Linked DNA regions of Methylosarcina fibrata AML-C10. The protein of the gene in region 1 binds, or shares a complex with, the protein of each later gene. Links are inferred from orthologs where the notes say so. Each region holds a gene or a part of one and is shown on either strand. Other genes may lie near its edges.

The links.
Region 2: the proteins of groL (region 1) and metK are in contact, whole or in part, in a cryo-EM structure (PDB 8P4O), measured with the Escherichia coli proteins. The link is inferred for Methylosarcina fibrata AML-C10 from one-to-one orthologs.

What each region holds. Positions count from the first base shown.
Region 1 is NZ_KB889965.1:3,877,468-3,888,634, forward strand. What follows is about bases 8,272-11,167. They hold groL (chaperonin GroEL), read right to left. Parts: upstream 10,601-11,167; coding sequence 8,942-10,600; downstream 8,272-8,941. Other genes in these bases: A3OW_RS0118175 (M48 family metallopeptidase), read right to left, coding at 8,272-8,435; A3OW_RS0118190 (co-chaperone GroES), read right to left, coding at 10,653-10,940; A3OW_RS0118195 (HesA/MoeB/ThiF family protein), read left to right, coding at 11,071-11,167. Outside these bases: A3OW_RS0118140 (spermidine synthase), read left to right, coding at 1-1,945; A3OW_RS0118145 (Rho-binding antiterminator), read left to right, coding at 1,957-2,208; A3OW_RS0118150 (hypothetical protein), read right to left, coding at 2,525-3,142; bacterial ammonia monooxygenase, subunit AmoC, read left to right, coding at 3,264-4,016; bacterial ammonia monooxygenase, subunit AmoA, read left to right, coding at 4,135-4,878; bacterial ammonia monooxygenase, subunit AmoB, read left to right, coding at 4,984-6,228; A3OW_RS26090 (transposase), read right to left, coding at 6,624-6,965; A3OW_RS27330 (helix-turn-helix domain-containing protein), read right to left, coding at 7,147-7,758; more of A3OW_RS0118175, read right to left, coding at 7,716-8,271.
Region 2 is NZ_KB889965.1:4,597,346-4,615,053, reverse strand. What follows is about bases 1-2,867. They hold metK (methionine adenosyltransferase), read left to right. Parts: upstream 1-787; coding sequence 788-1,948; downstream 1,949-2,867. Other genes in these bases: ahcY (adenosylhomocysteinase), read left to right, coding at 2,050-2,867; rpoD (RNA polymerase sigma factor RpoD), read left to right, coding at 1-632. In the rest of the region: more of ahcY, read left to right, coding at 2,868-3,342; metF (methylenetetrahydrofolate reductase [NAD(P)H]), read left to right, coding at 3,412-4,260; A3OW_RS0121845 (16S rRNA (uracil(1498)-N(3))-methyltransferase), read left to right, coding at 4,404-5,144; A3OW_RS0121840 (CPBP family glutamic-type intramembrane protease), read left to right, coding at 5,150-6,058; A3OW_RS25640 (HAD-IA family hydrolase), read left to right, coding at 6,191-6,835; A3OW_RS26670 (glycerophosphodiester phosphodiesterase), read right to left, coding at 6,869-7,615; A3OW_RS0121825 (agmatine deiminase family protein), read left to right, coding at 7,773-8,801; A3OW_RS0121820 (nucleoside triphosphate pyrophosphohydrolase family protein), read left to right, coding at 8,955-9,488; A3OW_RS0121815 (dihydroorotase), read right to left, coding at 9,512-10,810; A3OW_RS0121810 (aspartate carbamoyltransferase catalytic subunit), read right to left, coding at 10,807-11,772; bifunctional pyr operon transcriptional regulator/uracil phosphoribosyltransferase PyrR, read right to left, coding at 11,777-12,295; Holliday junction resolvase RuvX, read right to left, coding at 12,292-12,798; A3OW_RS0121795 (YqgE/AlgH family protein), read right to left, coding at 12,791-13,354; A3OW_RS0121790 (TonB family protein), read right to left, coding at 13,393-14,286; gshB (glutathione synthase), read right to left, coding at 14,288-15,235; and more genes. UniProt on the Escherichia coli protein: Catalyzes the formation of S-adenosylmethionine (AdoMet) from methionine and ATP.

The DNA.
Region 1 (11,167 bases):
CTTGCCGGAACAGGTCTCGCCGCCCACCGACAGCAATCCGACGCTATGGCTCTTGTGGACGCTTTTGCTTTCGATCGGGCTGCCTTTTTTTGTGGTCTCGACGACTGCGCCGCTGATGCAGAAATGGTTCGCCGGCGTCGGCCACCATACCAGTCACGACCCTTATTATCTGTACGCAGCCAGCAATGCCGGCAGTTTGATTGCTCTGCTCAGCTATCCGTTTTTGCTGGAGCCTCATGTCGGCTTGGCCGAGCAGCAACAATACTGGAGCATCGGTTATGTTCTGCTGGGCGTGCTGGTGGCGGGCTGTGCTTTTGTCTTGTGGAAATCGCAGCAAAAAGAAGCGGCAACCGAGGAAAGTGTTCTCGAAGACATCACGTTGCAGCCGGTCACCAAGTTGCACTGGCTGGCGCTGGCTTTCGTCCCTTCGAGCCTGCTGCTGGGACTGACCAATTTTATCAGTACCGACATTGCCTCCGTGCCTTTGTTGTGGATTATCCCGTTAACCTTGTATTTGTTGTCGTTCATTCTGGTTTTTTCCAAGTGGGGCGATCGCATTCATCCGGTTATGGTCTCCTTGCAGCCGATGGTGTTGCTGCCGTTCATCGCCTATTCGTTCATCAATCCGGCGGTACTTCCTTACTGGGTTGATTTGGGGCTGCATCTTACGGCGTTTTTCATTGCCGTGATGGTGTGTCACGGCGAGTTGGCCCGGCTTCGCCCCCATACCCGCTACTTGACGACTTTTTATCTCATCATGTCGTTTGCGGGCATGCTCGGCGGCATGTTCAATACGTTTGTGGCGCCTTTCGTATTTAACGGCGTCTATGAATATCCTATCATGATCGTTGCGGCGCTGTTGCTGCGTCCCGGACTGAAGTCGTCTGTCGAGTCCGGTAAACTGGGCTGGTTGCGGCAAGCGATCTTCCCGGCGGTGTTGCTGGTGATGGGGATGGCGATTTATGCCGGCATCGACAATTTGCCGGATTACCTGGATACGATCGGCGTCGGTTTGATCTTGCTGGCCGGTTTGTCTTATTCTTTTCGGGCCAAGCCTTTAACGCTGGCTTTGTTGAGCGGCATTCTCATTTTTTTCACGATGGCCCTGCATGGGCTCTTGTCCAATACGCTCTATCAGGAACGCACTTTTTTTGGCGTGCTGTCGGTACGGGAAAGCGTTTTGATCAACGAGCAAAACCGGCCGGAAAAATATCACGAGTTTTTCCACGGAACGACCAAGCACGGGGCTCAGCGCCTGGCGGCCGACGTGTCGCGTACTCCGTTGACTTATTTCAGCCGTCCGGGTCCTATCGGACAACTGTTCAGCGTGTTCGATAACAGCGACCGGAATTGGACCGTCGGCATTATCGGCCTGGGGGCGGGAACCCTGGCCTGCTATGCCAAGGAAGGGCAAAACTGGACGTTTTACGAGCTGGATCCGCTGGTGGTGGAGATTGCCGAGAATCCGGCTTATTTCAGCTACATCAGCCAGTGCAATCCGAAGGTCAACATGGTCGTCGGCGATGCCCGGCTGTCTCTGGAAAAGGAACCCGATCAAAAATTCGATCTCTATATTGTGGATGCTTTCAGCTCCGATTCGATCCCCATCCATTTGCTGACGCAGGAAGCCATTCGGCTTTACTTCAAGAAGCTGAAGCCGAACGGCATACTGGCGCTGCATATCACTAACCGGCATTTGGCTTTGAAAAAAGTATTGTCGGATCATGCCAAGCGGCTGGGCCTTTCGGCGCTGATTCAGGAATTTAAGCCGTCAACCGATATTCCGCTCGTCGTGGCAACGGACTGGGTGGTGATGGCGGCCAAGCCGGAAACGTTGGAGTCCTTGCGGACCAGTAACCTGGGAGAGTGGCAAAAGTTGCCGCTTTATTTCGATTTGAAACCTTGGACCGACGATTTCAGTAATATTGTTACTATCTGGAAATAAAGGAGAGCGTCATGAGCCAATCCCCCATTTCGTGCGAGCTTCATGATTATATTGAAATAGCCTGCATGCACCGGTATCAGATAAAAATCAAATTGAAGGGCGGTCGAGTCGTAACGGGAGTGGCGGTCGACACGTCGGTTACCGCCGAAAAGAAGGAGTGTCTGGTGATCGAAAACGGAGAAAGGCAGTCGATTGAATTGACTCAGATAGCCAGAATTGAGGCTTTGTCACCCGATGCCGTTTTTAAGGAAATCGACTTCTAGAAAACTCTGCCTGCACAATTCGATTGTAGTCACGTAAGGTATTTTCTGGAGAATTTACATCCGGTCTTCGGAACTTCTCCGGAATTTCGAGTTATACGCTGAGGTTGAATAAACTCACCTGAGCCGTGCCAATGACGAAATTAACGGGCGTGGCCGGCAGGGAGGGAGGGTTCCGATAAATAAATCGAACTCCTCCGCCACGTTGTAAAATTTCTTTTTCCGGGTTGGTTGTCGGCATTGCTTCTGCCGTTGGTTTTCGTCCATGGGAGGGGTAAACTCAGGCTCCGTTTGGCTTGATTCAAGGATAAAGAATCTTTTAAAGCCCTTCGATGCCGGATATTCCGACCAATGTCCAATTGTCAAAGTCCATGGCTCCTTCCTGATTTTCGCCTTCATCATAGGTAATGCGGCACAGATATTTTTGAGCAGTGCCGCCTCCGCCCGATTTGTCGCCGATCGTGATTTCGGCATTTACCATAAATTGATAATTGCCGAGGCTCCAGACTTTTAGAGGTTTTTCGGCAAATTCAACCGATTGGTCGGAGTCAAGCTCGGATTTGATATAGTTGTTGCAATGCATGAAAGCGATATCGCCCAGCTCTGTGGAGATGGGTAATTGGCTGCCTTGATCTTTGGTGTCGACAAGAAAGGCGTCTGACTTGATCACGTCATTCACCAGAGGCATGATCACCTTGTTCTGGAAGAAAATGAGCAGGCCAAGTCCGACAATCAGTACAAGCAGGCTGTATTTTTTAAGAAAATTTTTCATGGATGTCAGGGGTTGATCGAATAGTTCAGGTGGGGCAATTGTAACAGAAATCATGGTTTTAAAGGCATGTGATTTTATGGGTGGCAAGGGGCCTATTGCCAAAATCCGCTTAAGACTATTTTTGGACTTGACAAGGGGGTGCGAGCTGGTAAACTGTGGTTTCATCAAATTGACTTGATGCATTCGATTATTTTTTTAAATAAGAAGAGTGGGAACAGGGATCAGTAATAAAAAAAGACTCCCGGTCGACGTCGGCTGGGGATTTGATAATTTTTAGGAGGTAGAAATGGCAGCTACAACTGAATCAGTGAAAGCTGATGCTGCGGAAGCACCGCTGTTAAATAAAAGAAATCTGTTCCTGGGCGTAGCACTGTATAACGTGTTTTATGCATGGGTTCGCTGGTACGAAGGTGTTTATGGCTGGTCCGCTGGTCTTGACTCATTCGCGCCAGAATTTGAAACGTACTGGATGAACTTCCTGTACATCGAGTTCGTTCTGGAAGTATCGACTGCAGGTATTCTGTGGGGCTACATCTGGAAAACTCGTGACCGTAAAGTTATGTCGATCACTCCAAGAGAAGAGTTGAGAAGACACTTCACGCACTGGATCTGGCTGGTTTGCTACAGCGTTGCAATTTACTTCGGCGCTAGCTACTTCACAGAGCAAGATGGTACATGGCATCAAACGATCGTTCGCGATACCGACTTCACTCCAAGTCACATTATCGAGTTCTATCTGAGCTATCCTATCTACATCATCACCGGTGGTGCGTCTTATCTTTACGCTAAAACCAGACTGCCAACCTATCAGCAAGGTCACTCCATTGCTTACATGGTTGCCATTGTAGGTCCTTTCATGATTCTGCCAAACGTTGGTTTGAACGAATGGGGTCATACTTTCTGGTTTATGGAAGAGTTGTTCGTTGCTCCTTTGCACTACGGCTTCGTATTCTTCGGATGGGCTGCTTTGGGTGTATTGGGTGTACTGAACATCGAAGTTTCGGCACTTTCAAAACTTCTGAAAAAAGACCTGGCTTAATATTAGCCTGAGCTTGTAATAACTATCTCCTAGCTGTTTCGTCACCAAGTTGTTGGCGAAACAGCATAGAGAAAGATAGTAAATAAAAATAATTTTAAATCCTTTAGGAGGTAAGCTAATGAGCGCATCTCAATCAGCTGTACGTTCACGCGCGGAAGCAGTTAAAGTTTCTCGCACGTTCGATTGGCTAATCTGTTTTGCTTTGTTCTTCACCATTCTCGGTGGCTATCACGTTCACTTCATGTTGACTGGTGGTGACTGGGATTTCTGGACAGACTGGAAAGACCGTCGTCTTTGGGTAACCGTGTTGCCTATCGTTGGTATTACATTCCCAGCGGCTGTTCAAGCAGTTCTGTGGTGGCGTTACCGTCTGCCATTCGGCGCAATACTGGCCGTTCTGGGCCTGTTGTTCGGCGAATGGGTCAACAGATACTTCAACTTCTGGGGATGGACTTACTTCCCAGTTAACTTTGTATTCCCATCACAATTCGTTCCAGGCGCTATCGTTCTGGACGTAATTCTGATGTTGTCTAACAGCATGCAGTTGACTGCCGTTATCGGTGGTTTGGCTTACGGTTTGCTGTTCTATCCAGGCAACTGGCCAGTCATCGCTCCATTGCACGTGCCTGTTGAATACAACGGCATGGTAATGACTCTGGCTGACTTGCAAGGTTACCACTACGTAAGAACTGGTACCCCTGAGTACATCCGGATGGTTGAAAAAGGTACACTGAGAACTTTCGGTAAAGACGTTGCTCCAGTATCTGCGTTCTTCTCTGGTTTCGTGAGTATCATTATCTACTTCTTGTGGCATTTCTTCGGAAGATGGTTCGGACAACAAACATTCACTCAACAAACCTAGTCGCTTGTTGAAAGAGTTTGTATCTGAATAAAAATAATGACTAGCAGAAATAAAACTGCTGGATACTCTAGAAACTATAGATTCTCTATTAATAGAGGAGGATATATGAAATTGATAAAAGACAAAGTGGCAAAATTATCCTTTGTCGCACTGCTGTTGACTGTTACGGCAGCGATGTTCTACACGCCAACTGCATCAGCTCATGGTGAAAAATCGCAAGCGGCATTCATGCGTATGCGTACAATTCACTGGTACGATCTTAACTGGTCAAAAGAAGTATTGGCCGTTAACGATACAATGACAATTTCCGGTAAATTCCTGGTATTCGCAGGATGGCCTGAAACTGTTGACAAACCAGAAAGCGCATTCCTGAACATTGGTATTCCTGGACCAGTATTTATCCGTGCTGGATCTTGGATCGGTGGTCAATTGGTTCCTCGTTCCGTTAGTCTGGAATTGGGCGAAACTTATGAGTTCAAAGTATTGTTGAAAGCACGTCGTCCAGGTGACTGGCACGTTCACACTATGATGAACGTTGAAGGCGGTGGTCCAATCATTGGTCCAGGTAAATGGGTAACCATCACCGGTTCAATGAGCTCGTTCACCAACCCAATCACCACTTTGACCGGTCAAACAATCGACCTGGAAACTTACAACCTGAGCAACACCTATTTCTGGCATACTTTCTGGTATGCTATCGGTGTCGCTTGGATGGTTTACTGGATGCGTAAGCCAATGTTTGTTCCTCGCATGATTGCTGTTGACGCTGGCAAAGGTGATTCGTTGATCACTGGAACCGATAAAAAAGTTGCTCTGGCATTCGCTGCCGGTTCAATCGCTATCGTTGCATTCACAATGCAAAGCACCAACTCACAATACCCTGTAACAACTCCATTGCAAGCAGGCTTGTTGCGTGGCATGAAACCAATCGAAATGCCAACTCCGACTGTTAGCGTGAAAGTTGACGATGCTACCTATCGTGTACCAGGCCGTTCGATGAACATGACTCTGACCGTAACCAACAACGGTGATTCAGCAGTCCGTTTGGGTGAATTCAACACTGCTGGCGTTCGTTTCCTGGATGCCAACGTAACTGAAGACACCACCGGTTACCCAGATGACTTGTTGGCTCCAGAAGGTCTGACTGTTAGCGATAACAGCCCACTGGCTCCTGGTCAAACAAGAACCATCCAAGTAAACGCATCTGACGCAGCTTGGGAAGTATATCGTTTGGCTGACTTGATCTACGATCCAGACAGCCGTTTTGCTGGTTTGCTGTTCTTCCACGACGAAAATGGCAACAAGCAAGTCGTAACGATCGACGCTCCATTAATCCCAACATTCATCTAATGAGTGAATTAGCCTAATACTTGTTAAAAGGCTAATTGGGTAAACCCCCGCTTTCGAAAGAAGGCGGGGGTTTTTTATTTTATAGGGTTTGTTATTCTCTAAGATGTGATACTGAAAATTAAATTTTTTGAAAAGCGCGTCAAAAAATCAAAAATCGGGTTTTCGTGAAAAAACGGAAAGTGGGAAAAAAGCTCAATAAATAACAGCGCGCTTAATCGATTTTCAATCTGGAATTATTTCTAATTGCATCAGCCAATGAAGTCGTCATTTCAGAGCATAAGGCGCTTAGATGAGCCTTTATTTTGCATTCGGCTTCCATGTTGACTTGTCAGTCAATACAGTTTTTGCCGGTATTGAAGCGATGCCTGGAATTTCATATAGCTCAAGATAAGTTCTTAGCAGAAAGTCAGTTGGTATTGAGCGCCAAAACCAGCGGTAATTTCATCAATAGCTTGCTCAAGTTCAGATGGCGTAAACGATTTGAAAGGCAACCACTCGTATTTCATTTTGCGCCATAGCATTTCAATGCGGTTCAACTCAGGACTGTACGGGGGCAAAAAGTAAAAACGCATGCCTTTTTCTTCCAGTAAGTCCCAATAAGGCTTGAGTTTTTTGGCAGTATGAATCGAAGCATTATCCAAAATGACTACGAGCGGTTTTTTTATTCGCTCAATCAGCCCCATCAAAAAACCAAAGAACCACAAACCGTTTACGCTTTTCCACAATTTAGCCAGCATCAGTGCTCCCGAAGATCAAAGAGCGCCAATGACATTCAAACGTTGCCCCCGCTTTGCCGTGACGGCGTGGGTCTCACCACTTTTCGTCCAGGCCGAGCGATTAGGAGGTTGTGCTGAGAATCCTGCCTCATCCACGTAAGCCAATTCAATTTCACCCGCGTTCGCTTGCCGGATCAATCCGTTAATCTCGTGTTGGGCTTGTTCGAAGCGTTCGGGATCGCGCTTTTTTTTTTAAACTATAGCGCGTTCGTTTCCACACGTAGCCCAAGAGTTTGAGTTCAGTTCGCAAGGTCGTCGGTCCAATATGGACTTGATATTGCTCTGCTAAGCGCGTTAATAATTCTCGGGATGATAAAGCTTCGGCTTCAACCCATTGTCCTAATTGTTGCCGATGTTCATTGGTCAGTTTCGTCGGGGCGCCGCTTCGGGGCTGATCCGGTAAACTGGCTAAGCCTCGCTTCAACCATTTACGTCGCCGAATACGAACCGCTTCTCGACACAGATTCTGTTGCTCGGCCACTTCTTTAACGGTTTTTCCAGAGGCCAATAATAAAACCGTCTCGGCGCGCTCACGTTCACGCCAATCAGAGCTCTTCTTTATGACTGCCCGTAGACAATCACTTTCAATTTCCATTAACTCTACCCGTGCCAAATGATGTTCCTTAGCTGTATCCAAATACTCAATAGCATAACGCAAACGGACTTCTTGCGAAGCACTTACAATTATTGGTTTCAAAACTTGAAAAGCATCTACAGTCCATGCATCAAAGCGCTTCCAAATTGTTTTAACCAATATCTCTGATTTTGATAATCGGGCAGATGATGCGCAACTAGAGTCCAGAAATGGTGCGAATGATTTCTAAATTGAATATGACAAAGTTCATGAACGACAACGTACTCAAGAACAGGAAGAGGAGCCAGAATAAGAAGCCAGTTGATATTAATATCATTGTGAATACCGCAACTTCCCCACCGTGTTTTCTGGCTTTTTATGGAGATAGAGCGAGGAAAAAGATTTTTGTTTGGCGCGTGCTGCTGCACTATTAATTCCACTTGAAGTTTTAATTGCTGCTTCATCCAGACGGTCAAGGCTTGTCTAATCGCATGACTGGAAGATTCGTTTAAAAGGTATTCGGGAACCGATGCAATAAATTCATCCGCTAATTCGATTTTGACCTTTTTTAATTTTGACGGACGAACGACAAGGGGATAAAACACTCCTAAATAAGGAATGTTTACTCCATGATGATAGCTTTCTGGAGATAATCTGTTGTATTGCGATTTTTTGGATTCCAATTTTTTTAAAGCATTGGTAATCCATTGCTGTTGCGATAAAACAAATTGGTGCAGTTTATGTTCGGAAACATGGCGGGGAGCCACTACTTCAATTTTGCCCGGTGCGACGATTATTCTCGTTTTAATTGCACGTTCACTGCGGCGTATTTGATAGTGGAAAGGCAAAGAATTCAAGTATGACAATATGAAAAGTGGATAATGAAGCTGAAATTCCTACTTGTTGGCATCGATAAGATTGGAATAAAAACTAAAAACAAGAGATTTATTATAGCTGCGGAAAGAGAGTGTCAAAAAAACCGGTTCAGGGTAACGCCGATCAAATCAATAGAATTCCAGTAGGAAATTTCCATGCTTCTTATTATCATCAATGGCTCATCTAAGTCAACAGTTTTTCAATAAGTCATTAGCAAATAAAAAACTTTGTAATGGTCCCATTTATCATAATGGGAAGACCAAATAGGAGAATTAGGAAAAGCGATATCATTGCTTAAAAAGCTTGATCAATTTGCTTTGCAAGGATTTTCGAAAGGACGACTGGACTTCGGTAATCCCCTGTCTTTGCCAGGAGCTGAGAAGAAATTTATATTGTTAGATCTCGGCTTCTTCGAATATAAAAAACCCGCTTGGCTGTAATATACCAAGCGGGTTTTTGTTTTAAAGAAACGAGGCTTTAAGACGACTTACATCATGCCGCCCATGCCGCCCATTCCTCCCATACCGCCCATGCCGCCCATATCCGGCATGCCTGAGCCTTTGGTATCGGCTGGAGCGTCGGCTATCATGACTTCAGTGGTCAGCATCAGGCCGGCAACGGACGCTGCGTTTTGAAGCGCGGTGCGGGTTACTTTGGCCGGGTCCAGAATGCCCATTTCGATCATGTCGCCGTATTGACCGGTTGCCGCGTTATAACCAAAGCTGCCGCTCCCTTTCTTGACTTCGTTGAAGACCACGGAAGGCTCGTCGCCGGCGTTGGCAACGATTTGACGCAGAGGTTCTTCAATCGCACGGCGAAGAATATTAATGCCGACGGTTTGATCGTGGTTGGCGCCTTCCAGTTTTTCCAGTGCCGAGATGGCGCGAACCAGTGCGGTACCGCCGCCCGCTACGACGCCTTCTTCAACGGCTGCGCGGGTGGAATGCAGAGCATCTTCAACACGGGCCTTCTTTTCTTTCATTTCGATTTCAGTCGCTGCGCCGACTTTGATGACGGCAACGCCGCCTGCCAATTTGGCCAGGCGTTCCTGCAATTTTTCCTTGTCATAATCGGAAGTGGCTTCTTCGGCCTGGGCGCGAATTTGCGCGACTCGGCCTTTGATTTTATCTTCGGAGCCGGCGCCGTCGATGATGGTGGTATTGTCTTTGGTAATTTGCACCCGTTTGGCTGTGCCCAGTTGAGAAAGCTCGGCTTTTTCCAGAGTCAGGCCGACTTCTTCCGCAATGACGGTGCCGCCGGTCAGGACGGCGATGTCTTCCAGCATGGCTTTGCGGCGATCACCGAAACCGGGCGCCTTGACCGCTGCTACTTTCACAATGCCGCGAATTGTGTTGACAACCAGAGTGGCAAGAGCTTCGCCTTCCACGTCTTCGGCAACGATTAGCAGAGGGCGTCCCGATTTGGCGACTGCTTCCAGGACCGGCAACATTTCGCGAATATTCGAGATTTTCTTCTCATAAATCAGGATCAGAGGATCGTCCAGTTCGACGCTCATGCTGTCCTGTTTGTTGATGAAATAAGGAGACAGATAGCCGCGGTCGAATTGCATGCCTTCTACCACGTCCAGTTGGTTATCCAGGCCGGAGCCTTCTTCAACGGTGATCACGCCTTCCTTGCCGACTTTTTCCATGGCTTCAGCAATAATTTTCCCTACAGACTCGTCCGAGTTGGCCGAGATGGTGCCGACCTGAGCAATCGCTTTGTTGTCGGTGCATGGTGCAGCGGAAGCCACGATCGCATCGACGGCTTTGGCCACCGCCAAATCAATGCCGCGTTTCAGATCCATCGGATTCATGCCGGCGGCGACCGCTTTCAAACCTTCGTTAACGATGGATTGCGCCAAGACCGTCGCGGTGGTGGTGCCGTCTCCGGCGACATCGGAAGTGTGAGAGGCGACTTCTTTAACCATTTGAGCGCCCATGTTTTCGAATTTGTCTTTTAATTCGATTTCTTTTGCAACCGATACACCGTCTTTAGTAATGGTTGGAGCGCCGAAGCTTTTATCCAGAATTGCATTGCGACCTTTGGGGCCCAATGTGACTTTTACCGCATTTGCCAAAATATTCACGCCTCTGGCCATACGGCTGCGAGCGTCATCGCCAAAATATACGTCTTTTGCTGCCATTTTTATTCCCAACTATGTAAATAAGTGATTGTAGATAAGAGAACGTTTGGGTTTAACCCAAAATACCCATGATGTCGTCTTCTCTCATGACGATGAGTTCTTCACCGTCAACCTTGACTTCGTTACCAGAGTATTTACCGAAAAGCACTTTGTCGCCGACTTTGACCTGTAGTGGGCGAACCTGGCCGTTATCCAGTGCTTTGCCTTCGCCGACAGCCAGAACCACGCCCTGGCTTGGTTTTTCAGCCGCGGAACCAGGCAGGACAATACCGCCGGCGGAAGTCAGCTCTTCTTCAACGCGTTTGACTATCACTCTGTCGTGTAACGGACGTATTTTCATTCAATATCTCCTAACGTTAAAATTAAAAATTATTAGCACTCGCTAGTAATGAGTGCTAATGATAATCAGCTTTTGCAGTCTGTCAAGTTCTTTGGCATCATCCGCTTTTCAAGATTTAAAAAACGAAACAATGAACGACAATCAATTATTACGATACAGCCGCCAAATCATGCTGCCCCAGATCGATGTGGAAGGGCAGCAAAAATTGCTTTCCGCTCACGTACTTA
Region 2 (17,708 bases), 730 kb from region 1 along the record:
TTCAGGAAGGCAACATCGGTTTGATGAAAGCGGTGGATAAATTCGAATACCGCCGCGGCTACAAGTTTTCCACGTACGCAACCTGGTGGATTCGGCAGGCCATTACCCGTTCGATCGCCGATCAGGCCAGAACGATACGCATCCCGGTGCACATGATCGAAACGATCAACAAATTGAACCGGATATCCAGGCAGATCCTGCAGGAACTCGGACGGGAAGCGACTCCGGAAGAACTTGCGGTACGCATGGAAATGCCAGAAGACAAAGTGCGCAAGGTGTTGAAAATCGCAAAAGAACCGATTTCGATGGAAACTCCGATCGGCGACGACGAAGATTCGCATTTAGGTGATTTTATCGAAGATGCCAGGGTGCTATCTCCGGTTGAATCTGCTACAATTGCCGGCTTGCGGGAATCCACGCAGAACGTGTTGGCCGGTCTTACCGCAAGAGAAGCGAAAGTCTTGCGCATGCGTTTCGGCATCAACATGAACACCGACCATACTCTGGAAGAAGTCGGCAAACAGTTCGATGTCACCCGGGAAAGAATCCGTCAAATCGAAGCCAAGGCCCTGAGAAAGCTGAGGCACCCATCCAGATCGGAACAGCTTCGCTGCTTCCTGGACGGCGAATAAATAAACAGTCACAGGGGCCCTTAGCTCAGTTGGTTAGAGCGTCCGACTCATAATCGGCAGGTCGTAGGTTCAAGTCCTACAGGGCCCACCACTCATAGAAAGGCTGCCTTGGCAGCCTTTTATTTATTTGGGTTTTATACTAAATAGGCGATGTCATGAGCAATAATTTTATTTTTACCTCAGAATCAGTTTCGGAAGGGCATCCGGATAAAATTGCTGACCAAATTTCGGATGCGGTGCTGGACGCGTTGCTGGCCCAGGACCCGAAGTCGAGAGTGGCTTGCGAAACCCTGGTAAAAACCGGTATGGTGATCCTGGCCGGTGAAATTACCACGAACGCCTGGGTTGATACGGAAGAACTGGTGCGTAAAGTCGTTTGCGATATCGGCTATGACCACGGCGACATCGGTTTTGACGGGCAAAGCTGCGCGGTATTGAACGCCATCGGCAAACAGTCCTCCGACATCGCGATGGGCGTCGACGAATCCGAAAATCACGAGCAAGGCGCAGGCGACCAAGGCCTGATGTTCGGTTACGCCAGCAATGAAACCGACGTGTTGATGCCGGCCCCGATTACCTATTCCCATCTTCTGGTAAAACGCCAGGCCGAAGTACGCAAAAACAAAACGTTGTCCTGGCTGCGTCCGGACGCCAAAAGCCAGGTCACTTTCCGCTATGAAAATCACAAGCCGGTTGCGATAGACGCCGTCGTGCTGTCCACCCAGCACTCGCCCGAAATCAGCAATAAAGCCTTGCACGAAGCGGTCATGGATGAAATCATACTGCCTGTCCTGCCCAAGGAATGGCTGCACAAGGACACCAAATTTTACATCAATCCGACCGGCCAGTTCGTGATCGGCGGACCGGTCGGAGATTGCGGCCTGACCGGACGCAAAATCATCGTCGATACCTACGGCGGCATGGCCAGACACGGCGGCGGCGCTTTTTCGGGCAAGGATCCGTCGAAAGTCGACCGCTCCGCCGCCTATATGTGCCGGTACGTCGCCAAAAACATTGTCGCCGCCGGCCTGGCGGAGCGCTGCGAAATTCAGGTCTCCTATGCCATCGGCGTGGCGGAACCGACCTCAATCAGCATCGAAACCTTCGGCACCGGCAAAATCGCCGAAGACCGGCTGGTGCAGATCGTCAGAAACATTTTCGATCTCAGACCGAAAGGCCTGATCGCCATGCTGGGCCTGTTGAAGCCGATTTATCAACAGACTGCGGCCTACGGCCATTTCGGACGCAACGAGGATTCCTTCACCTGGGAAAGAACCGACAAAGTCGAGGCGCTGATCGAAGCCGCGGGCATTTAACCGGAACCGAAAACTCAGCATCATTTTCCGAGGACCGGACCATCGGCGGGCCCTGCCCGCTTGACTCCGGTTACATCATCTAGCAACAGGATACCAATCGTATGAGCCAACCCGATTACAAAGTAGCCGACATCAGTTTGGCGGAATGGGGCCGTAAAGAAATCAATATCGCCGAAACCGAAATGCCGGGGCTGATGGCCCTGCGCAAGGAATACGCCCGGGAGCAACCGCTGAAAGGAGCGCGGATCGCCGGCTGTCTGCACATGACCATTCAAACCGCGGTACTGATCGAAACCCTGGTCGCGTTAGGCGCCGAAGTCCGCTGGTCTTCCTGCAATATTTTCTCGACTCAAGATCATGCCGCGGCCGCGATCGCCGCAGCCGGCATTCCGGTGTTCGCCTGGAAAGGCGAAAACGAAGCCGAATTCGACTGGTGTATCGTACAGACCATCGAAGGCCCGAACGGCTGGCGCCCCAACATGATACTCGACGACGGCGGCGACCTGACCCACATGATGCACGTGAAATATCCTGAATTACTGAAGGATGTCAAGGGTTTGTCGGAAGAAACCACGACCGGTGTGCTTCGCCTCTACGAAATGATGGCCAAAGGCGAACTCAAGGTTCCGGCCTTCAACGTCAACGATTCGGTGACCAAATCCAAATTCGACAACTTGTACGGCTGCCGGGAATCGCTGGTGGACGGCATCAAACGCGCCACCGACGTCATGGTGGCCGGAAAAATCGCCGTGGTCTGCGGCTACGGCGACGTCGGCAAGGGCTGCGCCCAATCACTGCGTGGACTCGGCGCCACCGTCTGGGTAACCGAAATCGATCCCATCTGCGCCTTACAGGCGGCCATGGAAGGCTATCGCGTAGTGACGATGGAAGAAGCGGCGCCGATCGCCAACATCTTCGTTACCGCCACCGGCAACATTCGCGTCATTACCCACGAGCACATGCTGGCCATGAAAAACCAGGCCATCATCTGCAATATCGGCCATTTCGATTCCGAAATCGACATCGCATCGCTGCGCCGGTATCCCTGGGAAAACATCAAGCCGCAAGTCGACCACGTCCTTTTGCCCGGCGGCAAACGTTTGATTGTGTTGGCGGAAGGCCGCCTGGTAAATCTGGGCTGCGCAACCGGCCATCCCAGTTTCGTGATGTCGAATTCTTTCTGCAATCAGGTGCTGGCGCAAATAGAACTGTGGAAGAACGCAGACCAGTATGAAAACAAGGTCTACATTCTCCCGAAAAACCTGGACGAAAAAGTGGCGGCCCTGCACTTGCAGCAGCTCGGCGTGAGCCTGACCCGGCTGACCGAAGAACAGGCCCGCTACATCAACGTGCCTGTCGATGGACCTTATAAAGCGGATTATTATCGTTATTAACGGATACAAACCGGGCCGGGGACCGGTTAAAACGGTCCCTTTTCGCCAACTGAACTGCAATCTAGATCCATGCATCCTCCTTTTTTCAGCTTCGAGTTCTATCCGCCCAAAACGGAAGAAGGCGCCGCCAATTTGCGGGTGGTCCATCGCAAACTGGCGCTGCTGAATCCCGATTTTTTTTCGGTCACCTTCGGCGCCGGAGGATCCACCCGCGATAAAACCTTCGATACGGTCATCGATATCCAATCTATGGGGATTGCCGCCGCGCCTCATTTATCCTGCATCGCTTCCACCAGGGAAAATATCCGGTCGATGCTTAAAAGCTATCAGGAAAAAGGCATTTCCAAACTGGTCGCGTTGCGGGGAGATTTGCCGTCGGGCATGATGTCGGTCGGAGAATTCCGCTATGCCAATGAGCTGGTCGATTTCATCCGCAAGGAGACCGGCAATTACTTTCAGATCCATGTCGCGGCCTATCCGGAAGTCCATCCTCAGGCAGTGAGCGCCGATGCCGACTTCAGGAATTTTCGGCGCAAAGTCGAGGCCGGCGCCGACGCGGCCATTACCCAGTATTTTTATAATGCCGAAGCCTATTTTTATTTCCTGGACCGTTGCGAAAAAAGCGGTATAACGATACCTGTCGTTCCCGGCATCATGCCGATCACTCAATATGCCCAGTTGTTCCGTTTTTCCGAGATGTGCGGAGCCGATATACCGAGATGGCTGCGGAAAAGGCTGGAATGCCTCGGAGACGATCGCGAGTCGATTCAGGCATTCGGTCTGGAAGTGGTGACCCGGCTGTGCCAGCAACTACTCGATAACGGCGCGCCCGGCATTCATTTTTATACGATGAATCAATCCGCGCCGACCTTGAAGATCATCGAAAACTTACAGCTCCGCCGCCCGTCCCAAGGCTAGCCGTCCGGGACGGCGGCTTTGCCCTGTCCCGTTATCAACGGCCGGCTCACTGATGTTACCCGGCCGACAGCGTCATCGCCGTGGTTTCAGTCTGACGCGATTTACCGGCCAATCATCGTTCCTATTGTCAGAAAGCAAGCGAAATGCGGATTTCAAGATTATACATTCCCTTCCCTCTCTGGCCCGGCCGGAACATCGAACTGGACGATGACAGCGCTCATTACGTCAGAACGGTTCTGCGCCTGAAAAAGGATGCCGAAATCCTTCTGTTCAATGGCGAGGGTGGTGAATTCTTATCGATACTGCGCGAAGTCAGCCGGAACCGGGTAGAAATCCAGATCAACCGCCGGATCGAACGCAGCGCCGAATCGTCTCTGCAGATCTTTCTGGGCCTGGGCATTTCGCGCGGCGACAGAATGGACTGGTCGGTACAAAAAGCCGTGGAGCTGGGGGTTAACCGCATTACGCCGATCCTGACCGAACGCTGCCTGGTGCAGTTCAAAGGCGAAAAAAAGCCGCAGCGCCTGCTGCACTGGCAAAAAATCATTCAGCATGCAGCCGAGCAAAGCGGACGAACTCGCCTGCCCGAGCTTCAGCCAATCGCCACGATTCACGAATGGCTGGATCATCAGCAGGAACTTAAAATATTTTTGGACCCACATGCGTCCGCCTCATTGGCCGATCTCGGCCCGAGACCTTCGCAGGTGACCCTGCTTACGGGTCCCGAAGGCGGCTTCTCCGATCATGAACGGTCCCGGGCGGAAGCGGCTGGATTCATTCCGGTACGCCTCGGCGTCCGGATACTTAGAACGGAAACCGCGTCGCTGGCCGCGCTGTCCGCAGTACAAACGCTGTGGGGCGATTTCGGGACAATGGAGGAATAACAACGATGAGATCGCTCATGGCGGCCTTGATCCCGCTGGCGGTTCTGCTCGCCGCTTCCTCGGCGGCCTGCGTGGCGGGCTACTTTATCATACAGGGCCTGGGCGATGCTTTCCCGTTCCGTAAAGTCATCTCGAAAATCACCCAGTTGCTTCTTGTGCTCAGCATTTTTCCGGCGATGGCCTGGTTGCGATTAAAGAAGGAAGATCTGGGCTTTGCCGGCAAAAAACTGTTTTTCAAACAACTGGCACAGGGCTTTGCGCTCGGCCTGGCAACGTTGTTGCCGGTGCTGACGGTCGAGTATGCGCTGGGGATCCATGTCTTTGACGAGTCCAAACACTGGACTTTTGCTTTGGCCGTTCAAAAAATCGGCATCTCCCTGGCTCTGGCTTTGCTCATTTCATTGATCGAAGAGCCGATTTTTCGGGGAATCCTGCTTGCCGGATTAATGAAGAAACTGCCCGTTTTCGGCGCCGTCCTCGTCAGCTCCGGCTACTACGCCGCGCTCCATTTTTTAGATAGTCATACGGAAATCCCTCTCCAGGAATTGGACGTTTTCAGCGGCTTCACTCTGCTTGGAGAAGCGTTTGCCAATCTGCTGAATCCTTCCATTTATTCCGCTTTTTTCGCGCTGCTGACGGTCGGTATTTTCCTGTGCCTGCTCCGCACTCATTTCCATGCCGGCCTGGCCATGTGTATCGGTTGCCACGCCGCCTGGGTATGGCAGATAAAAATGTTCAAAAGCCTGTTCAATCTCGATTTCAAGTCGAAATTCATCCATTGGGTCAGTTCTTACGACGGCGTCATCGGCCCGCTGGTGACCGTATGGCTCCTGTTGGCCGTAATAGTTTATTTCGTTTATCGCCATTCTACCCGGCACTCATCCGGCCTGAGGCAACAGGCGGAAAAAAGATAGGCGGAAAGAAATCGAGCCAGACGGACTTCCTTTTACGATCCGCTCGAAGCAAGGCCATCCAGCCGCCATTGACTCATAGGCATTACAATAGGACACTCAAACGGATCGTTCTCACTTGTTGGAGCCATTGACATGACCCTCCTTTCTTCCACGATTGACTGCATCGTTTTCGATCTTGGCCGCGTCCTGATCGATCTGGATTTTGAGCTCGCATTCGAGTATTGGGCAACCGCCTCGGGACAGGAACTGACCGAGATCCGAAGCCGTTTTGCGCTGGACGACGCTTACTGCGCGCAGGAACGCGGCGAAATCGAGGCCTCGGACTATTTTTCCCATCTTAGAAAAACCCTCGGCCTCGATCTTTCCGACGAGGAATTCCTTTTCGGCTGGAATTCGATCTTTCTGGAGCCCGTGAGCGGGATTGAGCCCCTGCTGAATGAACTGAAGCCGCTGAAACCTCTGCACGTCTTTTCGAACACCAATGCAGCGCATCAGGAATTCTGGTCGCAGCGCTACGCCGACCTTCTGGCTCCTTTTCAGCAGATTGTCTGCTCCCATGAGCTGGGCGCGAGAAAGCCCGGCGTTGAAGCTTTCCTCCAGCTCGCAGGGCAACTGTCGTCGTCGCCCGGCAGAATGCTCTTTTTCGACGATCTTCCGGAAAACGTCGACGGCGCCAGGTCGGCCGGCCTTCAGGCCCATTGCGTCCGCTCGGCCGGCGAAATCCGCCGGATCCTCGCGGCCGATTACTTGTTGCCGATCGATGGACTCAATCCTTGAGCCTTGCAGCCTTTTGCCGTAAAACGGAAAGAACTAACCAGGATACGAAACCCAATCCGGCCAGTTCAGCGTAGCGCCATCGCAACGGGCATCGAGCGTCTTTTGAATCAGTCTCAGCACGTCTTCGGGTCGGCCTTCGATGCCCCACGCCCTGACTTCGGGCACGGCCGCCCGGGCTGCCCGGACGGCCTCGGGAGTGACCGAATCTGCGTGTGGACACAATTGAAATAAATCAAGCTCGTCAGATCGGCTCAGGATCTCCCGGCCCAAATTATTGACCAACCAACCCAGGCGCTGCCCGGAAGAAAGCCGCCGAATCTCTTTCAACGCCTCGAAGGAAAACCCGGTGACGATGACCTGCTCCTGCAACCCGAACCGGTCGACCAGACGGCAGACCCGCTGCGGCAGTTCCGGGGATCGGCCTTTGATTTCGATGTGATAAGTGACGCGGCTGCCGTATCGTTCAAACAGATTCTCCAGCCTCGGCATTCTTTCGTTGGAGTACAAGAAGGGCGAAAACCAGGAGCCCATGTCCAGCGCTTCCAGCTCCTCCCAGCTCATCGATTCGACGAGTCCCGGATAACCGTAGCGCTCCAGGGACAAATCATGGCAAACGACCACTCGCCTGTCCAAAGAGAGTTGCACGTCCAGCTCGATTTCCCGAACGCCCATGTCGACGGCCAGTTGAAAAGCGGCCAGAGTGTTTTCCGGAGCATAAGCCGACGCGCCCCGGTGCGCGATAATCCGGAAAGGAGGATTAACGAGAAAAGGTAATTTCATTTGCCTGCTCCAATGAAGCTTACCGCCGAAAAATGCCGGATATAAACCTGATATAATAGCCGCATTTTACCGAAACCGGGCTATTGCCCTTGACTGCATCAACCCCTTTCCGTCCGGGCGACCGGACGAAAGCCACGACCACAGGAACCCAACCCACATGATCCGTTTTCCAGCCGAATGGGAAAAACAATCCGCCGTACTGATCGCCTGGCCTCATTCGACCGGCGATTTCAGCAATCGTCTCGAATCCGTCGAGCACTCCTACCGTTTTATCGCGGAAACCGTCAGCCGCTACCAGCGCTTGCTGATCGTCTGCCGGGACGACGTCCATCAACGCCATATCGAGAAACTGGTTGCCGTAAACGATAATATCGATTTTATCCAGGCTCCCGTCAACGACATCTGGGTCCGGGATACCGTTTTTTTGACCGTAGAAGAAGACGGCGAACCGATGCTGCTGAATTTCCGCTTCAACGGTTGGGGCGGAAAGTACCCTCATGAGGACGACGATGCGCTGAATCGAAGATTGTCGACGGCCGGGCCGTTCCAAGGCCTTCGCAGCCGCGACGTCGATTTCATCCTCGAAGGCGGCAGTGTCGAAAGCGACGGCATCGATACGATCATGACGACGCGGCAATGCCTGTTGAATCCGAACAGAAACCGGGGTCTCAGCCAGTCCGACATCGAACGCCAACTGAGCCATCATTTCGGTGCGTCCCGATTTTTCTGGATAGATCAGCCCAATCTGAGCGGCGACGATACCGACGCTCATATCGATACCCTGGCCCGCTTTTGCTCGGCCGACACCATCGCCTATACGGCCTGCGAAGACTCTGCCGATCCGCATTACGAAAGCCTCAAGGTCATGGCAGCGCAACTGGAATCGCTGAGGACGCAAGGCGGAAATCCCTATCGTTTAATTCCGTTGCCTTTGCCCAGACTGATCTTCGACGAAGAAGGCTGCCCTCTGCCCGCCAACTATTCGAATTTTCTGATTATTAACGAGGCCGTCATGGTGCCCGTCTACGACGATCCCATGGACGCCGTCGCGCTGGAGCGTTTGCAGCGCTGTTTTCCGGACCGCAAGATCATTGCGACGCCCTGCCGTCCGCTGGTGCACCAGTACGGCAGCCTGCACTGCATGACCATGCAGTTTCCGCAAGCGGCGTTAAAGACGGCCGAGTAATCGAGGCACGCGTGAGTCCTGGAGTTTTCTCCGAACCGTCAGCGTGCCGAACGAGATGAACAATTATCAGGAGCCGAAGTCCAATTCGGTTGTGAATGACGCTTGCCGGCAACAGGCCATCATGCCTTCCCGAACGATTTGAGGACAGCAGCCATGAATAAACATTTGCAGTATGTCAGAGAATTCAGAGAGACCTTTTCGTTGCCTCAGGCGGCTTTCGGAACGGCAGGACACTTGTCCGACATGGACGTCGTCATGCGCCAGGCCTGGCTGATGGAAGCCGGCAGCGGCGTCTTGCGCGCCTTGAAAAAAGGCGACATGGGCGAAATACTGGGGCGTTTGACCGGCCTGGCGTATTGCTCGCTGAACGCCGTCGCGATACAGGGCGAGGATGTGATCGACCAACCCGTCCTCTGGCATCACGAAGGTTCCGTGCTGTCTGTGATGCGGCTGTTGTCCGAGAAAATCCATGGTTGCACCTCGGGCAAGACCGTCGACTATTCGGCGCTTTATTGTGCCTGCGCTCATCTGGCCCGGGGTTTTCTTAACGCCGATTTCGACAAGGCCTTGCAGATGTTCCACACCCACCACATGGACCGCTGCAAACAATACGGCGCGGATTTCGAGAAGGACGGCGAATTGATCCGCGACCGGGGCGTGGATTTAAGCGATTGCCTCTACGAATGAAGGAGATCCCGATCCTGCTCTGTTCAATCGGAAGGATCGGCCTCATTCGCACAAAAGATCACCCGGCCGTCCTGTAAGGTGTGAGTCACCCGGCCTTTTAAGGTTTGCCGCCAGAAGGGCGTATTGACTCCCCGGCTTTTCCAGTTGTCTTTATTCACCTGCCAAGTCCGTTCCGGATCGAAGATGCAGACGTCCGCAGAATACCCCTGAGTCAGAGAACCGCTCTCAAGACGCAGAATTTCGGCGGGCTTTGCCGTCAGCGCCGCAATACCCTGCGGCAGAGTGATCACCTGTTCGTCCACCAGCTTGAGCATCAACGGCAACAGCGTTTCCAGCGAGGAAACGCCGGGCTCGGTCTCGGGAAAGGCGCCCAGTTTGGCATCGAGATCGTGCGGCTGATGATCCGAGCAGATAGCATCGACCGTGCCGCCGCTAAGGCCTCGTCTAAGATACTGTTTATCCTCTTCGGTGCGAAACGGCGGCAAGACATGGTAGGCGCTGTCGAAAGGAACCACGTCGTGCTCGGTCAGGTGCAACTGATGGACGGCAACGTCCGCACTCACCTTGAGTCCGTACTTTTTGGCCTGCTGGATTTTGATGACCGACCCTTTGCAGCTCAACTGGCCGAAATGCACGCGGCACCCGGTCAGTTCGGCCAGTTCGAGGCACTGGGCCAGCGCCACGGTCTCGGCAGCCGAAGGAATGCTGGGCAAGCCATAACGGGTCGCCACCTCGCCTTCATGGGCGCAGCCTTGGTTGCTCAACCAGAAATCATTGGGCCTGAACATCAAGAGCAGCTCATGACTGGCCGCGTATTCCATGGCACGCCTTAACGTCAGCAGATTTTTCACCGGTTCGTTGGCATTGCCGACGGCAATGCAGCCGGCCTGCTTGAGCGACAGCATCGAGCTTAATTCCGTCCCTTCCAGTTTCCGCGTCAGCGCCGCGATCGGATAAATTTTCGGATACCCTGTCTTTTCGGCGAGTTCCTTGACCAGTTCGGCCACGGCCGGCGTATCGATGACCGGATGGGTATCGGGATGCAGGCACATCGCGGTCACGCCGGCGCCGGCGGCGGCAGCGGTCTCGCTTTTGAAAGTCGCTTTACGGCTTTGCCCCGGCTGGCGCAGACGGGTGCTCAAATCGATGAAGCCGGGACAGACGATCCGCCCCGACGCATCAATCACCCGATCCGGTACGAATCCTTCGGGCTGATTGTCGATCGCGGCGATTTTGCCGTCGGCAATAAAAACCGAGCCGATGCGGTCTATTGCGTTGGCCGGATCGACGATTCTGCCGCCTTTAATCAGTATTCTGCTCAACCTGCGGCTCCTTGCGGCTGCATCGCCATGGCCATGATCGCCATGCGGATGGCAATGCCGTTGCTGACCTGTTGCAGGATGACCGAGCGCGGCCCGTCGGCCACCTTCGAATCGATCTCGATGCCGCGATTGATCGGCCCCGGATGCATGACGATGGCGTCCGGCTTGGCCAGGCTCAATTTATCTTCGGTCAGTCCGAAGCACTGGAAATACTCGCTTTCGCTCGGCAGCAGAGCGGAGTTCATCCGCTCTTTCTGAAGACGCAGCATGATGATGACGTCGATGTCCTTCAATCCTTCGGTCAGGTTATGGAACACGGTCACGCCCAATTTTTCGACTTGAGCGGGCAACAGCGTTTTCGGGGCGATCACCCGGACTTCGGCGGCACCCAGGGTATTGAGCGCCAGAATTTCAGAGCGAGCCACCCGAGAATGCAGAATATCGCCGATGATCGCGACTCTCAGCGAGGAAAACTCCTTCTTGATCTGCCGGATCGTAAACATGTCCAGCATGGCCTGGGTCGGATGAGCATGCTGCCCGTCGCCGGCATTGATCACGCTGATGTGCGGCGCTGCTTGCCGGGCAATGAAATGCGCGGCGCCGCTGACGGCATGACGGACGACGAACATGTCGACGAACATGGCTTCCAGGTTGCGGATGGTATCGAGCAGACTTTCCCCTTTCGAGGTGGCCGAAGTCGCGATGTTGATGTTCAGCACGTCGGCCGACAGGCGCTTGGCCGCCAGCTCGAACGTAGTTCGGGTGCGCGTGCTGTTTTCGAAGAAAAGATTGACGATCGTTTTTCCTCGCAACAACGGTACTTTTTTGACCTGTTGATCGCTCATGCCGACGAAGGACTCGGCCATGTCCAGAATTTCGGTCAACAGACTTTTGTTCAACCCTTCGATGGTCAGAAAATGTTTTAATTTTCCCTCGGAGGACAACTGCAGATTTTCGGTCATCGTTTTAGGCAACTCCGGTCACCGATTCCAAATGAAGCCTTAAAGGCTCGGGTCCCGTCAGCTTGATGCGCTGGCCTGCCCGCAAGGCAATATGGGCGCCGACGCAATCGGGGGCCAGCGGGATCTGTCTGCCGTCCCGCTCGATCAAAACCGCCAGGACCACCTGATTGGGGCGGCCGTAATCAAAAATTTCGTTCAGGGCGGCGCGTATGGTCCGCCCGGTATGAAACACATCGTCGACCAGAATAACGTCCCGGCCTTCGATGTGAGTCGGCAATTGGCTCGGCTTTACCTTGGGATGAACCCCGATCTGGGAATAGTCGTCCCGGTAAAAGGAAATGTCCAGCAGCCCCAAAGGTTCACGAATGCCGAGACGCCGATGCATTTCTTCGGCGATCCAGACGCCGCCGGTACGTATCCCGATAAGGAGAGGATCGGTCAGTTTTCTTTCGGCGATAATCCGGCTTAGCCCGTCTTCCAGTTTATCCAGCAGGGCGGGTATGTCATTGTGCATTAGAGTCATCGGTTCGTTCTATGGTGATTGAGCCAGGCTTGCAATATGAGCTGCGCCGCCAATTGATCCTGGACCCGCCAGAGCGTGGTGGCGCTGACCCCAAGATCATCGTAAAGTAATTGTTTGGCCTCAAAGGTCGAAAGAGTTTCGTCCTGTTGATAAACCGGAAGATGAAAACGGCCTTCCAGTTGTCGGCAAAATTTGAGCATGCGCGGCGTTACCGGATTGTCCGTACCGTCGCTCTGCCTGGAAATACCAACCACCAACCCGGCCGGATGCCACTGTGAGATGAGTTGGCCGATGCGTTGCCAGTCCGGATTTTGCTTCATTGCCGGAATGGTTTCAAGAAGGCTTGCGGTGCCGGTCATGCTCTGGCCGACGGCAATCCCTATTTTTTTGATGCCGAAGTCGAATCCCAGATACGTATCGTCACTGAACCTGGCGGCTAACGGATCGGATTTGGCGAAGACGGGGCTCGAATCGTTGCCGGGCTTCAGTTTGATGCTAGCCATGACCCGCCGGCGAAGTGAGCTCTCTGATATTGATGCCGATTTGACTGGCCGCTTCCGTCCAGCGCCGATTGATCGGCGTATCGAACAGGACCTGTTTGGTAAAGGGCGTATTCAACCAGGAATTTTCCAGCATTTCCCGCTCCAGTTGTCCGCCGCTCCAGCCGGCGTAGCCTAACGCCACCAGAAACTGCTCCGGCCCCTCACCGACGGCGATTGCTTCTATCACGTCACGCGACGTTGTCAACGAAATCGAATCCGAAACGGCCATCGTCGCGTCCCACCGGCCACCCGCCGTATGAATCACGAAGCCTCTGTCCTGCTGCACCGGTCCGCCGGCAAAAACGGCGATCTGGGCGGCCGTTGCGGACGTCACCCGGATATCCATTTGCTTGAATATTTCGCCCAGCTTCATGCCTGCCAGGCGGTTGATGACAATGCCTAACGCGCCTTCCTCATTGTGCTGGCACACATAGGTCACCGTATGGAAAAAATTCGAGTCGACCAGATTGGGCATGGCGACGATATATTGATTGTTTAAATAAGTAGTTCCGTTCATAGGCCTAAGTATTAACCGTAATGATGGACTATGCAAATTTATCGAGCCGACATCCCGGACTCGTCGGAAAACTTCCAGACGCGGGTAATGACCAGCACATTGAGTTCTTTCTGCAATTCCAACGGCAGCGGCGCAAAAGGCGCACTCATTCTGACGATATTTTTAGCCGCTTCGTCCAGTTCCGGAATGCCCGAAGATTTCCTGATGCGCATGCTGTAAATGCTGCCGTCCATTTTAATGCCGACGTCCATCGACAAGGTCGCGGCAAAGTTCTTCTTCGCCGCCGCTTCGGGATAATTTCTATTGCCCATCCGCTCCACTTTCTCTTCCCAGTCCTTCAGATACTGAGCCGCAAGATATTTATGCGCGGACACCATATTGACAGATTTTATCTTGCTTTGATCCCCGCTCAACTGACTGTGCCGGATTTCGGTTCCCAACTGAGTGATTTGCTGCTGAAGCAACTCCCGCGATAAACGCGGCGGCGCAGCCACCCGCTGTTCTTCCGCCGCCCGCTCATCGGCAATCTTGTCGTCCGGCGCCGCAACGATCGGCTTCTCGGCTTTTTTACGGGTCAGTACTTTTTCCGGTGATTTAGGTTTGCTTTCTTTCGGCGCCATCTTTTCTGCAGGCTGTGGACGGCTGACGCTCTCGCCGGCGATCTGCTGCTGCGGCGGCTGCGGCTTGGCAGGTTGCTCTCCCGCGCCTATCTGATTTTCCTGAGCCAGAGTTTCTGCATTTTTCGGAGCTTTTTTGGCGGGCGTGTTGACAATGGTAATCTCTATCGAACGATTGAACTTTTCAGATTCGGGCACGGCAAAATTCACGCCGAAAATAACGCCGACGTGAACAACCGCGGCAATAAACAACCAGAGCAGCAACGCATCGTTGCTGGGCAGGGCACGGGATTCGAGCAGGACTGGGTTCGGCATGTCAGACAATCGTTTGTTCGATATGGTCCATCAAAAGACCGGCGATATTGAGTCCGAACTGACGGTCGAGCTCTTGCACGCAGGTGGGACTGGTCACGTTGATTTCGGTCAGCGTATCGCCGATGACGTCAAGCCCGGCAAATACCAGGCCTTTTTCCCGCAAGGTGGGACCTACCTGATTAGCGATCCACCAGTCTCTCTCGGTCAGTTCCCGGCCTTCGGCACGTCCGCCTGCGGCGAGATTTCCCCTTGTTTCTCCCTGGGCGGGAATGCGCGCCAGCGCATAAGGCACGGCTTCGCCGTTGACCATCAAAATGCGCTTGTCGCCGTCCTTGATCTCGGGCAGATATTTTTGCGCCATGACGTAGCGGCTGTTGTACTGGGTCATCGTTTCGAGAATGACGCTCAGATTCGGGTCGCCCTGCCGCAAATGAAAAATGGAGGTGCCGCCCATGCCGTCGAGAGGCTTTAGTATAATTTCACCCTGCTCCTGCAAAAAATGCCTGATTCGGGCCGGCTCCCGCGCTACCAGGGTTTCGGCGCAGCATTGCGGAAACCAGGCCGTAAATAACTTTTCGTTGGCATCGCGCAGGGACTGCGGTTTATTGACCACATACACGCCCAGACTTTCGGCGCGCTCCAACAGGTAAGTGGCATAAATGTATTCCTGATCGAAAGGCGGATCCTTGCGCATCAGAATAACGTCCAATTGATCCAGCGGAATGTCCTGCTCCCCGTCAAAGCGGTACCAGCTATGTTCATCCCGCTGCACGTTCACGAGGCGGGTACGGGCATAAGCCCTGCCGTTTCTTAAATAAAGATCATTGAGCTCCATGTAATGAAGCTCCCAGCCTCTGGCCTGAGCTTCGAGCAGCATGGCGAAACTGGTGTCTTTCTTGATGTTGATATGGCCTATGAAGTCCATCACCATACCGAGTTTGATAGGCATGAGTCTCTCGTATTGTTTCGATAGTTTAAATTTGTCCTACGCAGTGCGGTTTTTCTTCCGTACTGAGAGGCAGGATGAAATGCAGTCTCGTTCGGGTGAAGCGAATTGCACAGCCTTCAAGGTGAGGCCTGGCTGGACGGCATAACTGCCTCTTCGAATTTGTCTTGTTGAAACCGGCGACTTGCCGGCATCGGTTTTTGTAGGTCAGAAGCTTGTTTCACAGTGGGATTCCGGCAAAATCCGAAGGCAATAAAACGACTTCCGCCCGCCGATTATATTGCAAAGCGGGCATCGAATCCTTCTTCACCTTATCGGTGCACCCAGGAGTTCATATTTTAATTGTTTTATTTTATAATTTGTCATTTACCTTGAAAAGATTTTTTGGTATAAAGTTCGGCTATCTTTTGAATTAGGCACACTAAGAGGTTAATCATGTCCAGAGTATGTCAGGTAACCGGGAAACAACCCGTTACCGGTAACAATGTATCCCACGCCAACAATAAAACCAACCGACGTTTCTTGCCGAACCTTCAGCATCACAGATTCTGGGTGGAAAGCGAAAATCGTTGGGTGCGCCTTCGGGTTTCCACCAAAGGCATGCGCATCATCGACAAAAAAGGCATCGATGCCGTACTGGCGGATTTGCGTAAACGCGGCGATAAAGTATAAGGGGAATTAAAATGCGCGATAAAATTAAATTAGTTTCTACCGAAGGCACCGGTCATTTCTATACGACCACAAAAAACAAAAGAACCATGCCGGAAAAGATGGAGATCAAAAAATTCGATCCTGTCGCCCGCAAGCATGTTATCTATAAAGAAGCCAAAATCAAATAACTTTCATTTAAATTTTACGACTTCTTTAACATTGCCTGAAAACCACGGCTTCGATCGGCTGTGGTTTTACAAGCAATTGCTTCCGTTTCTTTATAATCCGGCAAGCGCAAATCGGCCCGGAATTTTTCTTACCGGCTTTCGGCCAAACGCGTCAGATCCGCCAACTTCTGACACACGATGCGGTATTCTTTCTCAAGATCGTCTTTTTCGGTTTTCAGTTTCTCATACTTTTCGTTCAGCAACTGCCCGGTTCTTCTCAGCGCTTCATTTTCCGATTTAAGAAATTTTATTTGCTCTTCCCAAGAGCTGTTTTCGTCGCCGGCAGAAGGATGATCCGCCAATTCCGCACGGTCTTCCGGATGCTCGGGCTCATGTAATTTGACCATCGTCTCAATTCCGTCGTCGATGGCGAACTGCGCGGCTTCACGAGCCAGACTCTGCGGCACCGCTTCCATTCCTCCTTTGAGAATGAGCGCATTGAACTTGTTTTTCAGCAACAAAAAAGCGCCCGCTTCGCTGACCTTGCCGTCGGCGCATATGACGACGACCGGCTTGTCCCGGCTTAGCGTCTTAAGCTGCATTCTCAAGGAAAAAAAAGGGTAATTGACCGTGCCTTCCAGATGCCGTTTTTCATACTCGTCCGGAGCACGAATATCCATCAGAATTCCTCCCTGTTTGGAAACGGTTTCCAGATCCTTGTATTCGATAAATTTTAACGAAGGTTCCTTTATTAAAGAGATGAATTGCTGCTTGCTCAAACGGAGCAAACTGAGATCGGTCAACGCGGTAACCGTTACCGTTCGGAGACCGCCGGTAAGCAGGGAGTCTTCTCCAAACGTATCGCCCTTATCCATCATTCCCAATTTGATTTCTTTGGCGCTGGCGGAAGGCTTCCGACTGATCAGACATTGTCCGCTCTTTATTAAATAGTAATAATCCCCGATGGCGCCCTGTTCGATAACGGTCGCACCTTTCTCGTACTCGACAAGCTCCAATCCCATCAAAATCTTTTGTAAATTGGCAGGCGGAAGACGTTGAAATATGGGTAATTTCAATAATGCTGTCATCCAGTCGTCGCTGCTGTCGTCGGACTCATCAACGCTCATAAAACTCGTTTCCTCTTTATACTCAAAGGGAGGCAAATTGATCACCTTCGCGGCCTCAAGCCGCAAAAAACGAACGGTTCCCTTTGCCACTGCATCTATTTTTCTTGGAATCTGGTGCGCCAGAGCAAATCTGGCTGCCTCGGTATCGGCAACGATTGTCTCTACGACAAGATCGTCCGCCTGAAGAACCACTTCTCCGCTTAAAAGATAGATCAAATTACTGTCGACCTCTCCCCTTTTAAACAAAAGGCCATCCGTAACTTCTTCAATGACCATCTCCGTACATAAGGCATTGAACGAAGAAGCCGGCATCGTTACAAACGGGACGAACTTTCGGATAAGTCGTCCTTCTTCAGAAAGAATATCGACAGACATTAAAGTATTTAAGCAGAAAAACCCTAAAATAATAGTCCATAAACTGCCTATTGTTTGAATTGCTTGAACTCATGCACGTCTTGTTATTAAACATTTTTGTCCTTATATTGTCTATCGCTGCTACTCATATCAACCATGGAACATCCTAATGGACAT